DNA from 3 places in the Klebsiella oxytoca genome. Region 3 is predicted to be linked to each of the others. Evidence: predicted binding sites of a transcription regulator. Region 3 holds the regulator's gene; each other region holds the start of a gene.
What was found. Region 3 encodes LexA, which represses DNA repair genes until DNA is damaged. Its sites were predicted from a motif close to TNCTGTATGTACATACAGNA; they were not measured.

Region 1 (4,241 bases), 1.7 Mb from region 3:
GCAGATGCCAGATGGACATCTGGCTGTTGGGACTTATTCGATTCTGGTTTCGTTGTATAACGTTAGCCCAAAAAAAACCCCGCAATGCGGGGTTTTTTCATTAACGGTATAACTTAAGCCTGCGGCTGAGTTACGACGTCTTTGTAGCCTTTAACTTCGATTTCTACGCGACGATCCGGACCCAGGCAGTCGATCAGAGCTGCACGAGCTTTCACGTTGTCACAGGTGTTGCCAGTAACCGGGTTGGATTCACCCATACCGCGAGCAGAGATTTTGCTGGACGGGATACCTTTGGATACCAGGTAATCAACAACGGACTGAGCACGTTTCTCAGACAGCTGCTGGTTGTAGGCATCAGAACCGATACGGTCGGTATAGCCCAGAACAACTGCGGAACCATCTTTAGGATCCATGTTGCTCAGCTGGGTGTACAGCTGATCCAGAGCCTGCTGGCCTTCTGGTTTCAGAGTAGATTTGTTGAAGTTGAACAGAACGTCAGACTTCAGGGTGAAGTGCTTAGTAGTCACTTCTGGAGCCGGAGCCGGAGCCGGAGCTACAACCGGAGCAACATCTTCCTGACCGAAACGGTAGGAAACACCCAGGCTCAGCATGCCGTTATCAGGACGGGTACCAACGGTGCCAGCGTCGCCGATGTTGTTAACCCACTGGTATTCCAGACGAGTTGCGATGTCACGAGTAACAGCCCACTCTAAGCCGCCCGCGAATACCGGGGAGACACCAGTGTCGTGTTCGCTACGAGAAACGCCGTTAGCATAGTTGCCTTTGGAGTCAGCGCGCCAAACCATACCACCCAGACGGGTATAGATGTCCAGATCGTCAGTGATTGGGTAACCCAGTTTAGCAGTCAGCTGAACGCCCTGAGCTTTGAAAGCACCGTTGTTTACGCTGCCTTTATAAGCCATGCGGCCCAGCCAGTCATAACCCATCTCGAAACCGAGGTACGGGTTAACCTGGTAACCACCAAACGCACCAGCACCCAGCTGATCGTTACGAACCGGACCATTGTTGCCTTTGAAACCGTTACCGTAGAAACCGGTGTCGTGATACTGGGACCAGCCCAGTTTAGCACCTGTATACCAGGTGTTATCTTTCGGAGCGGCCTGCGCTACGGTAGCGAAGCCAGCCAGTGCCACTGCAATCGCGATAGCTGTCTTTTTCATTTTTTGCGCCTCATTATCATCCAAAATTCGCCATGAAGTTTCAAAAGACCTCACGGTTAAATCCTTCACCCGGGGCGTGACTTGTTGTTAACTATGCTGATACATGCAGCGTAAGCCGATCACCCCTGGCGATGTAAAGTCTACAACTTAGTTCGAAACTTACAAGTGTGAACTCCGTCAGGCATATGAAAAAAAAGGGTTGTGTACACAATGTTTAATAAATAGGGTGGGTATTCATCAACCCTGAAAAAGTCGCGAACCCGCATCAGACAAGCATTTTAACAAAAATACCTCTCATGAAAGCCTGCCCAACGTCAGGATAAAAAAAAATCCAGGATTAATCCTAAACTCACTCAATGATAAAGATTTGAGTGAATTTTCAGCCCCGAAAGTTGTCTGCCAGGCTGATTAGTCCTTCTCACCGGGCGCATAATGAAGCCCATCGCGTGACCCTCTTCAGCAGCGGCAACCAGTCGTTCATGTTCTTCAACGCTGAGTTCATCTGATAGCCAGCCAATGACTACGCTGTAATTTCCGGTTCGCAGGGATCGAACCATTGACTCCAGGGTGTCAGAAGGGGAGAGCTGGCTGATCTGCATAACTTTTGATAGCGGCAGACCGGAAGACTGTACCCACTCACGGCTCAATTTCTGCTGCGGAGTAAGCCAGAGCTGCCAGCGCGATTGCTGACCAAGCTGCTGTAATAAAGGAAGCAATAGCAGCTGGGTCATCATAGGCTGATCTTCTCTATAAACTATTTCACTGATCAGCCCGTTTGCTGGCTGTTCGGCAGCGTCATGAGAGCGACGATGTACTGAAGTAGAAGTCAGTTGTGAACGATTTGCATGAGCTGATGTAAACATAGTCTATCCCGCCTGTGTGTTACTGTATGCATATACAGTATATGCGGTAGGCGGAAAGATCAACCAGATTTTATCTCTGGATGAATGAAATTTGTACGCTTCATTGAGTGAACATGAACTGAGAATGGCTCACGACATTGCGTGCATAATGTGAATTCATCCCACCGCTATTTTTTCTTAACTAAATTGTCTGTATTAATTTTTGTCTTAACCATACGAGCGCGGGTAATGATACCTGGATTCCTCTATCTTCTTGTGTTCAAAATAAATTGAGCATTTTGCCTTTACAGACTTTGACTTCATAAAGACGCTATTTTCTGAAAGCGGCTCGCAAAAAAACAAACTGATTAAAATAAAGAGATAATTCATGTTGCTGCACAAAGGGAAGTCACTTATTTTCTTTAATAACGGTTCCGTTAACAAATTTGTGTCTTATTTACATGATTAAGAAAGGAATAATCATGAAGAAACTTGTATGTCTCAGGATCCATCAGTTTCGGGCGTGTTTGTCTCCATTAGGCAAAATAAGCTGCCGTCCCCTGTTTGGCGGCTATAGCCTGGCGATAGATAATACCGTTTTCGCCATGATGGCAGAAGGTGAAATCTATCTTCGGGTTTGCGAGCAGAGCGCAGCGTACCGCGTAGCACATAAAACCCCGCTTTTGAAGATGCATAAGAATGGCCGTCTGGTTTCGCTAAAGTATTATCATATAGATGAAGAACTCTGGCGTGATAGCAAAATGCTTTTTCATTTATCATCCCTTTCATTACAGACTGCTCGTAATGAAAAACATCGCCAGCGCTACTCAGGGAGATTAAAAAACTTACCCAATATCAGTTTTCATATGGAGCTACAGCTGATTAATTCCGGCATCACAGATGAATTAATGCTGCGTAGAATTGGGGCCAAAGAAGCCTGGCTGAGGTTACGAAAAATGAATAAAGCGCTGACGGTTAATGTTCTTTATGCGTTAGAGGGGGCACTTGCCGGCGTACATGCGGCCACGCTCCCAACGCAACAGCGTCAGGAGCTTGAGGAGTGGGCGGCAGAACAGGTGCAGAGGATTGAGGTTTACTCTGGTTGAATCTCAACCTGGCGCTGAAGCCGACAAATTTCAGGTAACAGCGCCAGTAGCAGTCCGATTTGTTGCAGAACTAAAGGCTCTTTACTGTCGGCTCGAGGATCGAGATGCTGAATTCGGGTCTGCAGGCTTGTTAAAGCTTGCTGTACCCGTTGCTCATCGGCCGGAGAGTGGTGCAATACGTCATCAACATAACAAACGGCATCGTCCAGCAGCGCCAGGATATCTGGCGTTGCCAGCTTTTCCCTGTGGGCTCCAAGAGCGGAAATATAGCTGGTAAAAGTATGATTCAGGCACAGCAATCGAAAGGCGGTCTCTCGCATTTGTGCATTGGTTTTTGGTTCTGTAGATAAGTTTGATACTACGGATGCTAATTCACCATCCCTGCTGTGCGCCGCTCTGCGCGCTATACGGTAGGCAAGACGGTTATCGCGTCCCTGGTGATATTGCTCAAGTATGGCATCTAAATAGCGGCAGTTGGCGTTGATTGCTTGTTCAAGAACGCGCGGTAGGTTGCGGAATTTCCAGTCCGGCCAGATAAAACTTACTGCAGCCCATGCAATAGCACAGCCGATCAACGTGTCAATTATACGCGGTAGGGCAACTTCGAATCCTTCACCCAGCAGGTTAAAGCACAACAAAACCAGCAGGGTAATAAACATTGTCGCATGCGCGTACTGCACATTACGGAAAGCGAAGAACAGCACGCCGGTCAGAACAATTAAAACCAACTGCCCTTCAACGGATGGAACGAGGAGCAGCACTGGAAGGCCTACCGCCACTCCAACCAGCGTCCCGATTATCCTTAACGCCAGACGGTGACGGGTGGCGTTATAGTTTGGCTGGCAAACAAACAGGCTGGTCAGCAATATCCAGTAACCATGGTTCAGGCCGGTCAGTTGGATAAAAGCATAACCTGCGCACAGCACTAGCGACATTCGGACCGCATGGCGAAACAGGGCTGACTCCGGGGACATATTGCTACGTAAGCGCAGCCAGATATCGCTGAAACCATTTGGTTGGTCGTCTGCCAACAGATTTTCCGTGCTGTTGTTCGGCGCAACGGTGGTCTGGACTGATTCAATGGTTGCCAGCTGAGCGTCAATTGCCCGTAA
Region 2 (4,241 bases), 2.1 Mb from region 3:
CTGCGACAACGATGACGGTCTAAACCCGAGTAGACAGGCCAGAAGCTGACGCAAACGGTGGTATTGAAAGCGGGAGTTTTGCTATCCCCGTTGAGCGTAAAAAATAGTGCATATGAGATGTCGATATTCGCAATGCACGCAACTATTGTTATTGAAATTTACCAAACATTACGTGCCCTGAGGGCAAATTAAGAATCGAACAACATTAAAAAATCGCTGGTGCAGTAATAGAGTAAGGTCTGAAGCGAGCTTCAGATGTATCTATAAGAAGTAATGACAATGATGTCATTGTTATTCTCAACCATTCAGAGCAGCGCTCCGCGCTGTTACAGAAAGCCCGGGAAGGTGTTTTCTGTGAATTATGGCCAGATGTCCCTGCGGTAGAGAATGTTGTAGCAAAAAGAGGCTAACATCATGATTGACCACATTCATTTCAGATGCCCATGCTGCCATGGGTCACAGTACAGAACATCAAGTTACGATGTTTCTGAAAAAAATCCGTTTGGTGCGAAATGCATTTTTTGTAAATCGGCAATGATTACATTTGATAATATTGCACCGTCTATTTCCAGAAACGCAGCATCGCTGGAATTACGCAAGTAGCGTAGCGGCTCCTGAAAGGAGCCTTGATCGTCTAAAAGTAACGTTTTACCATTTGGTGACGAGGCTGCCTGCGGGTAGCCTTTTAGTTTTTGATGAATTTAAATAACGTCATGCCTTTCTAAGATGGCCTGACGTGAAAAAATGCCGCGCCAGGCCATCTTTATGCAATACGCTCAGGGAGTTCTCAGACGGGAAATCGCAAAAATCAGCGGTATTAGTTTTTTCAGCTGGTTATTACGGCCATTTCGTCGCGCAGACAGCGAAATAGATCTTCCCCCGTTATTCAGCAGGGCATGATTACTGTGATGGCGACCATCACAGAAGCTAAAAAACGAATGCTTCTGTGATCTGGAAATAGCAGGAGATAACCGCCTGGCTACTTCACGACTTTCTTGCGAGAAATAACGAAGCGATCGTCGACGCGCGTAAGCTTCGTCCCATTAGTACAGTACTCAATAGCAAAATTAAAAAACTCATCAGAGTCGAGCTCGAAATTCAGCTCGATTTTAATCGCGTCAGCGGACTGAAGAAGCTGCTGTGCCTGTTCCAGATTGTTGGCTTTTACTGTTCCCATTTCTTCACCTCGTTTTAGCGTTGGTGGCTTCCGGGCTCTATCTTACAGGCTTTGTTTTACGAGCGTGTGACACGGCTTTGCATTTGCGTTTTCAGCTTGTTTGCAAACCCGCGGTAACCATCGCTATAAATCTGCTGATAGCGATGGTATTGCGTACATTCTTAGTCAACGTTATTGAAGTAGTCCCGCGCCGCCGCCTCGACGCTCTTTTCATCGATACCCGTTTTCTCAGTGATAGAAGCAACAAACGGCCTGAACTTCTCCGTCATCACATGCCCTCCGTCCCAATGAGCGACATAAAAACGGCACTGATAACGATAAAAGTGGAGAGTGATGTCTCCTGACATGTAATACATATGAATCTCCAGTTCAGTATGTCGGACAGATAACAACAAGTTATGGGCAAAGAGCGCAACACCTGATTCTATCCTCCTCCCAATTAGGGGAAATATCCAGCGTGCAGTACCAAACCATCCTTAATACGTAGGGAGAGAAGCTCGCCAGTTCAGCGCCATGCAAGCCCGCACGCTAAATTTACCGCAACTTCAACACCTTCGCGCCAATGCTTGACTGGCGACTTGAAAACCTCGGCGAATCATTGATACTGTATATAAATACAGTATTCACGAGTGAGTCTATTATGATGTTCTACAAACCGGTTGAATTGCGTCAGATCGTGTCGATCCCGCTATTTAGCGATTATGTGCAATGTGGGTTTCCCAGCCCGGCGCAGGATTACATTGAGAAGAGGATAGACCTCAATGAACTTTGTATCAGCCATCCTGCGGCAACCTATTTTGTCATGGCCACGGGGATGTCGATGGTTGATGCCGGCATTTATGAAGGAACTCTTCTGGTGGTGGATCGCGGCCTGAAAGCGAAGCATGGCGATATCATCATTGCCTCAGTTGGCGGCGAATACACGGTTAAGCGACTGTGTATGCATCCTGTTATGCAGCTTTTGCCGATGAACCCGGATTTTCCGCCAATTGTGCTGCACAACGACGGTGAAGATCTGGAGATTTTTGGGGTCGTCACTTTCAGCATTAACAAGCTTCGCTAATGTTTGCCCTGGTGGATGTGAATTCATTTTATGCCAGCTGTGAAACGGTTTTCCGTCCTGATTTACGTGGACGTCCCGTCGTGGTGTTAAGCAACAACGACGGCTGCGTGATTGCCCGAAATCACGAGGCTAAACTGCTGGATATCCCCATGGGCACGCCGTACTTCAAAGTGAAATCACAGTTTGCGCGCCATCAGGTGGCGGTATTTAGCAGCAACTACGCTCTTTATGGCGATATGTCTAATCGTGTAATGACGCTTCTCGAAGAGCTGACCCCGGCGGTTTATCAATATTCCATTGATGAAGCGTTCGTGAATCTGAGCGGGATCCATCGTTCTGAAGAGCTTGAGGCCTTTGGTCGTCATGTGCGCAGCACATTATTGCAGTGTACCGGCCTGACGGTGGGGGTAGGGATCGGGCCAACGAAAACGCTGGCTAAGCTGGCTAACTACGCGGCAAAAAGATGGCCGAAATTCGAGGGCGTTGTCGATCTCTCTATACCGGTCCGGCAGAAGAAACTGCTGGAGAAAGTTGCCGTCGGTGAAATCTGGGGAGTGGGGCGACGTATTGCGAAAAAGCTCAACGAGATGGGGATTACAACGGCTCTTGAACTTGCCGGGACGCCCACTTCGCTGATCAGAAAACATTTCAGCGTGGTGATGGAGCGCACCGTGCGGGAGCTGCGCGGCGAGGCCTGTCTTGAGCTGGAAGAGTATATGCCGACGAAACAGCAAATCATCTGCTCGCGCTCATTTAGCCAGAAGGTCAGCGAATACGGGCCGATGCGTGAAGCAATATGCAGCCATGCGGTTCGCGCCTCGGAGAAACTGCGCGCGGAGCACCAGTACTGCCGCTATGTATCCGCCTTTGTTAAAACCAGCCCCTTTGTGGGTAATGAAACCTATTACGGCAATGATGCCGGTACGAAAATACTTATTCCGACGCAGGATAGCCGGGATATTGTCGCTGCGGCGGTAAAATGCCTGGATACCATCTGGCGGGAGGGATACCGATATCAAAAGTGCGGCGTGATGCTGGGGGATTTCTTCAGCCAGGGAGTGGCTCAGCTAAGCCTGTTTGACGATTATCGCCCGCGAGCGAATAGCGAACGACTTATGACGGTCCTTGATACCGTTAACCGGCGGGAAAAAGGCCAGCTCTGGTTTGCCGGACAGGGGATAGAACGTCGCTGGGAGATGAAACGGCATATGCTGTCGCCAGCCTACACCACCCGGTTCAGTGATTTACTACGGGTGAAACTGTAGGCTGGCATGAAGCAAAGATGTCATCCGTTCAGGCAGCGCCAGCGGGAACTTCGCAGGCCGTTTTCCCGATGACGGCTACCCGCCGCTTATTTCAGGGCCGTCAGTTCATCTTCGGTCAGCGCTAAAGTTTGCGTCGTTCCGCTTTCGGCCGATTTCACCGCAGCTTCCAGCACCGCCATCACGGCCAGCGCCTCTAATGGCGACACCGGGTTGCTGATTTTGTCGGTTAGCGCATCGCGAACGTGAATGTAGTACTGGCGCTGATCGCCTTTTGGCGTGCGGATTTCGCGAGACTGTAGATTGGTATCAAATACCACCAGGCTATCATCATCGTAGCCCCAGCTTTCGCTGCCCGGCACCACGCCCGCCAGCAGCTGGCTCTCCTGCTGGTCGGCGCGTTGTTTGACTACGCTGCCTTTATCGCCATGGACGGTGAAGCGCGATACGCCACCCGCCACCAGCATACTGCAGTGCAGAACCACTTTATGCTGGGGGTAGTTCAGGACCACGTGCGCCCAGTCGTTGATTTCCGCTCCTTCACGCAGGGTCGCAATATTTCCCTGCACCGACTGCGGCAGACCGAACAGCTGCAGTGTCTGGTCGATCAGATGCGGACCCAAATCAAACCACAGGCCGCTGCCCGGTACGTTCTGCTCCCGCCAGCGGACGCGCACTTCCGGACGGAATCGGTCGAAATGTGACTCGAAATGTTTAACCTTGCCGATGAGTCCCTGTT
Region 3 (4,241 bases):
TGCTCGATCTCCTTCGTGAAAAAGAGCCCCAGGCTAAACCGCCGACCGTCTATAGGGCGCTGGAGTTTTTACTGGAGCAGGGGTTCGTGCATAAGGTGGAATCCACTAACAGCTATGTACTGTGTCACCTGTTCGATCAGCCTACCCACAGCTCGGCGATGTTTATCTGCGACCGCTGCGGCAGCGTTAAAGAAGAGGGCGCGGAAGGCGTAGAAGATATTATGCATACCCTGGCAGCAAAAATGGGGTTTGCTTTACGCCATAACGTTATTGAAGCTCACGGCCTGTGCGCTGCCTGTGTCGAAGTGGAAGCCTGCAGCACGCCTGGGCACTGCCATCACGATCATACCATTCAGATAAAAAAGAAAGCCCGCTAAGGCGTAAGCCACAGCGGGATTCAAGGGAATATACCCGTCATACTTCAAGAAGCTGCATGTGCGTTGGCGATAACTCGGCCCCTCCCTGGGCCTCACCCTGACGGGCGCCGTTCAAAACGGTTAACCGTTTTGTCCTGCAACCTGCAACTCGAATTATTTAGGGTATTAATCGTAGGACAGGCAATAACAGTGGGTTAATACACGACGCTTTCGCTACCAGCGATAGTCGTTTTTAGTTTCCCAATCAGTCACTTCTTTCTCAGCCTGATCTTTAGCGTATCCATAACGTTCCTGAATTCTGCCGACCAGCTGATCGCGCTTACCTTCGATGACGGTCATGTCATCATCGGTCAGCTTGCCCCATTTCTCTTTCGCTTTACCTTTAAACTGTTTCCAGTTACCGCCGATTTCGTCTTTATTCATCATGCAATCCTCATCGTTCGGTGAATGAACAGCCCGCTGTGTCTCGGACATGACTTAACTATAGATGAGTATTCTGGGTAAGATTTATTATTCGGAATCTTTAACCACCAGAACAATAAAATACACTATGAAAACCAGGTACCGCGCCGCCAGTGCCGCCGCCAGATGACAGCCAAAGAAACGCCGCGTAGAGCGAGAAATACGGCCAGCGCCAGCCACAGTCCATGATTACCGAGCAGCGGTACCGTCAGCAGCGTCAGAGCAAACCCTGCCGCCGCCACCGCCATGCTGTTACGCATCTCCGCACCGCGCGTCGCGCCGATAAACATACCGTCGAGCAGGTAGCACCAGACGCCAACGAGCGGCAGTATCATCTGCCACACCAGATAGCGGTCGGCCAGCTGCTGTAGCGATGACAGCGAGGTTAACAAAGCAATAATGCGTTCGCCGGCGAGGCAGTAGATGAGCGCGAACGCCAGAGCCACCATCCCTGACTGGCGGCAGGCCGCATGCCATACGGCAAGCAGTTGGCTATCGTCGCGGGCGCCGTAAGCCTGCCCCGAGTGAGCCTCTACGGCGTAGGCAAAACCGTCCAGCGCATAGGCGGTAAAGGTCAACATCGTCATGAGTACGGCATTGACCGCGACAACATCAGCGCCGAGACGGGCGCCATATACCGTTACCGCCCCAAAACAAAGCTGTAGCAGCAGCGATCGCAGCATGATGTCGCGATTCAGCGCCAGCAGACGTCGTATATCTCCGCGCCAGGCATTTTTCAGCATCAACAGGGAAACGCCGCGTAGCGCCAGCACCCGTTTCGCCATTAGCAGGCCAATGACGAAAGTGGCATATTCTGCCGTAACCGTCGCCAGTGCCGCCCCCTGCACATTCATGTGCAGGCCCATCACCAGCCATAAATCGAGCACAATATTGAGCACGTTACCGACCACCAGCAGGATCACCGGCGCTCTGGCGTACTGTACCCCAAGCAGCCAGCCCAGCAGAACCAGATTTGCCAGCGAAGCCGGAGCGCTCAGCCAGCGGATCTCAAGGAAGCGCCGGGCCTGCTCAAGTACCGCTTCGCTACCGCCAACGATATGCAGCGCCAGATTTATTAACGGGATCCTGAAGAGAACAATCGCCAGCCCGGCGGCCAGCGCCAGGCCTAGCGGTTGCACCAGCGCACGCGCCAGCCGCTGCGGATCTTTTGCGCCAAACGCCTGTGCCGTTAGTCCGGTCGTGCTCATTCGCAGGAACAAAAGCAGCATAAAGAGGAAACTGGTCGCCGTCGCACCGACGGCCACGCCGCCCAGATAAACCGGGCTGTCGAGGTGACCAATAACGGCAGTATCCACCAGTCCCAGCAGAGGAACGGTGATATTGGAAAAGATCATGGGCAGCGCTAAGCGCCAAAGGGCTTTGTCGGCGGCGTTAAAAAGCATGGGGAAAGAGCCAAAATGAGGAAAAACGACGCGGCATCATACAATTACTGATGATGCCGCGGGATGAAGAAATTACTGCCAGTTGCCGTTACGGATAACGCCGACGGCCAGGCCTTCAATAGTAAAACTCTGCTCGCGGAGATCCACCACAATCGGTGAAAATTCGCTATTTTCTGGCAGCAGTTCAACGACGTTACCCTGCTTTTTCAGACGCTTCACGGTAACTTCTTCGTCAATGCGCGCCACAACCACCTGGCCGTTACGCACATCCTGCGTTTTATGTACCGCCAGCAGGTCACCGTCGAGAATACCGATGTCTTTCATCGACATCCCGCTGACGCGCAGCAGAAAATCGGCATTCGGTTTAAACATGGCCGGATCGACCTGATAGTGACCTTCAATATGCTGTTGCGCCAGCAGAGGCTCGCCTGCCGCGACGCGACCGATAAGCGGCAGACCCGTTTCTTCTTCCGTCAGTAGACGAATACCGCGGGAGGCACCGGAAACGATCTCAATTGCGCCTTTACGCGCCAGCGCTTTCAGGTGTTCTTCCGCCGCGTTTGGGGAACGAAACCCCAAGCGCTGAGCAATCTCCGCACGCGTCGGCGGCATGCCCGTCTGGCTGATATGATCCCGAATGAGATCAAACACCTCTTGCTGCCTGGTCGTTAACGCTTTCATTCCGCCCCCTGGGTGTATATACAGTTATGCTGTGAGTATATACAGCTAACGGTGATTTTGGAACCACATTTCACACAAAAATCAGGAGTTTCTTTCCGTTTTGCGAGCAGATACGAAAGGACTTAGCGATAGTTTGCCCATAAAAGCACTGCCCATGTGATCAGCGCGATGATAATCGCCAACAACACCGCCGCAGAGCCCATGTCTTTTGCTCGCCCCGAGAGCTCATGGCGTTCAGGGCCGATACGGTCCACGACCGCTTCAATCGCGCTGTTGATAATTTCAACTATCATCACTAACAGGACTGAGCCAATTAACAGCACTCGCGTAATGGCATCAACGTCTAACCAGCAGGCTATCGCCACGGCAATAATGGCCGCGACGCCTTCCTGACGAAATGCGGCCTCATTGACCCATGCCGCGCGAAATCCTTTCCAGGAATACCCTGCAGCTTTAATAATTCGGGTTAACCCAGTGGTATTATTGGCCATCAAACGAACCTTTTTATGTAAATGACATCAATGAGTGTACGCGTTTACTGCGTTACAACGGAAATTTTGCGCACTTTCTGTTATTCTTGCGGCGCATTTGCATGATTAACCAGAGGCTTCACATCGTCTATGTCTGGCTGGCAACGAATTTACTATAAATTACTGAATTTACCATTAAGGGCGCTGGTAAAGAGCAAGTCGATTCCGGCACAACCTGCTCAGGAATTAGGCCTGGATACCTCGCGGCCGATTATGTACGTCCTGCCCTACAATTCGAAGGCGGACCTGCTGACGCTGCGCGCGCAATGTCTGGAACATGAGTTACCGGACCCACTAGAGCCGCTTGAGATCGATGGCGCCCTGCTACCGCGCTACGTATTCATCCACGGCGGACCACGCGTGTTCACCTATTACACGCCGAAAGAAGAGTCTATTAAGCTATTCCACGACTATCTCGATTTGCACCGCAACCATCCTGACCTTGACGTGCAAATGGTGCCGGTCTCGGTCATGTTTGGCCGCGCACCGGGACGTGAAAAAGGCGAGGTTAACCCTCCTCTGCGCATGCTCAACGGGATACAAAAATTCTTCGCCGTTCTGTGGCTGGGCCGCGACAGTTTTGTGCGTTTCTCACCTTCGGTCTCTTTGCGGAAGATGGCGGACGAGCACGGCACCGATAAAATTATCGCTCAGAAGCTGGCCCGCGTGGCGCGTATGCATTTCGCCCGGCAACGTCTGGCGGCCGTCGGTCCACGTCTGCCTGCGCGTCAGGATCTGTTTAATAAACTACTGGCATCGAAAGCCATTGCTCGCGCCGTAGAAGACGA

Region 1: the regulator LexA is predicted to act here: its motif matches at 2,065-2,084, upstream of sulA (SOS-induced cell division inhibitor SulA).
Region 2: the regulator LexA is predicted to act here: its motif matches at 1,780-1,799, upstream of umuD (translesion error-prone DNA polymerase V autoproteolytic subunit).

What each region holds. Positions count from the first base shown of each region.
Region 1 is NZ_CP046115.1:2,018,213-2,022,453, forward strand. Features, by position in the region: gene ompA (porin OmpA) at 114-1,181, opposite strand; gene sulA (SOS-induced cell division inhibitor SulA) at 1,535-2,044, opposite strand; gene GJ746_RS09285 (TfoX/Sxy family DNA transformation protein) at 2,506-3,129, shown strand; gene yccS (YccS family putative transporter) at 3,117-4,241, opposite strand, start outside.
Region 2 is NZ_CP046115.1:2,448,541-2,452,781, forward strand. Features, by position in the region: gene GJ746_RS11340 (cold-shock protein) at 415-603, shown strand; gene GJ746_RS11345 (hypothetical protein) at 980-1,177, opposite strand; gene GJ746_RS11350 (hypothetical protein) at 1,339-1,533, opposite strand; gene umuD (translesion error-prone DNA polymerase V autoproteolytic subunit) at 1,818-2,240, shown strand; gene umuC (translesion error-prone DNA polymerase V subunit UmuC) at 2,240-3,505, shown strand; gene GJ746_RS11365 (oxidoreductase) at 3,592-4,241, opposite strand, start outside.
Region 3 is NZ_CP046115.1:349,021-353,261, reverse strand. Features, by position in the region: gene zur (zinc uptake transcriptional repressor Zur) at 1-377, shown strand, start outside; gene GJ746_RS01645 (CsbD family protein) at 591-800, opposite strand; gene dinF (MATE family efflux transporter DinF) at 926-2,242, opposite strand; gene lexA (transcriptional repressor LexA) at 2,315-2,923, opposite strand; gene GJ746_RS01630 (diacylglycerol kinase) at 3,046-3,414, opposite strand; gene plsB (glycerol-3-phosphate 1-O-acyltransferase PlsB) at 3,544-4,241, shown strand, end outside.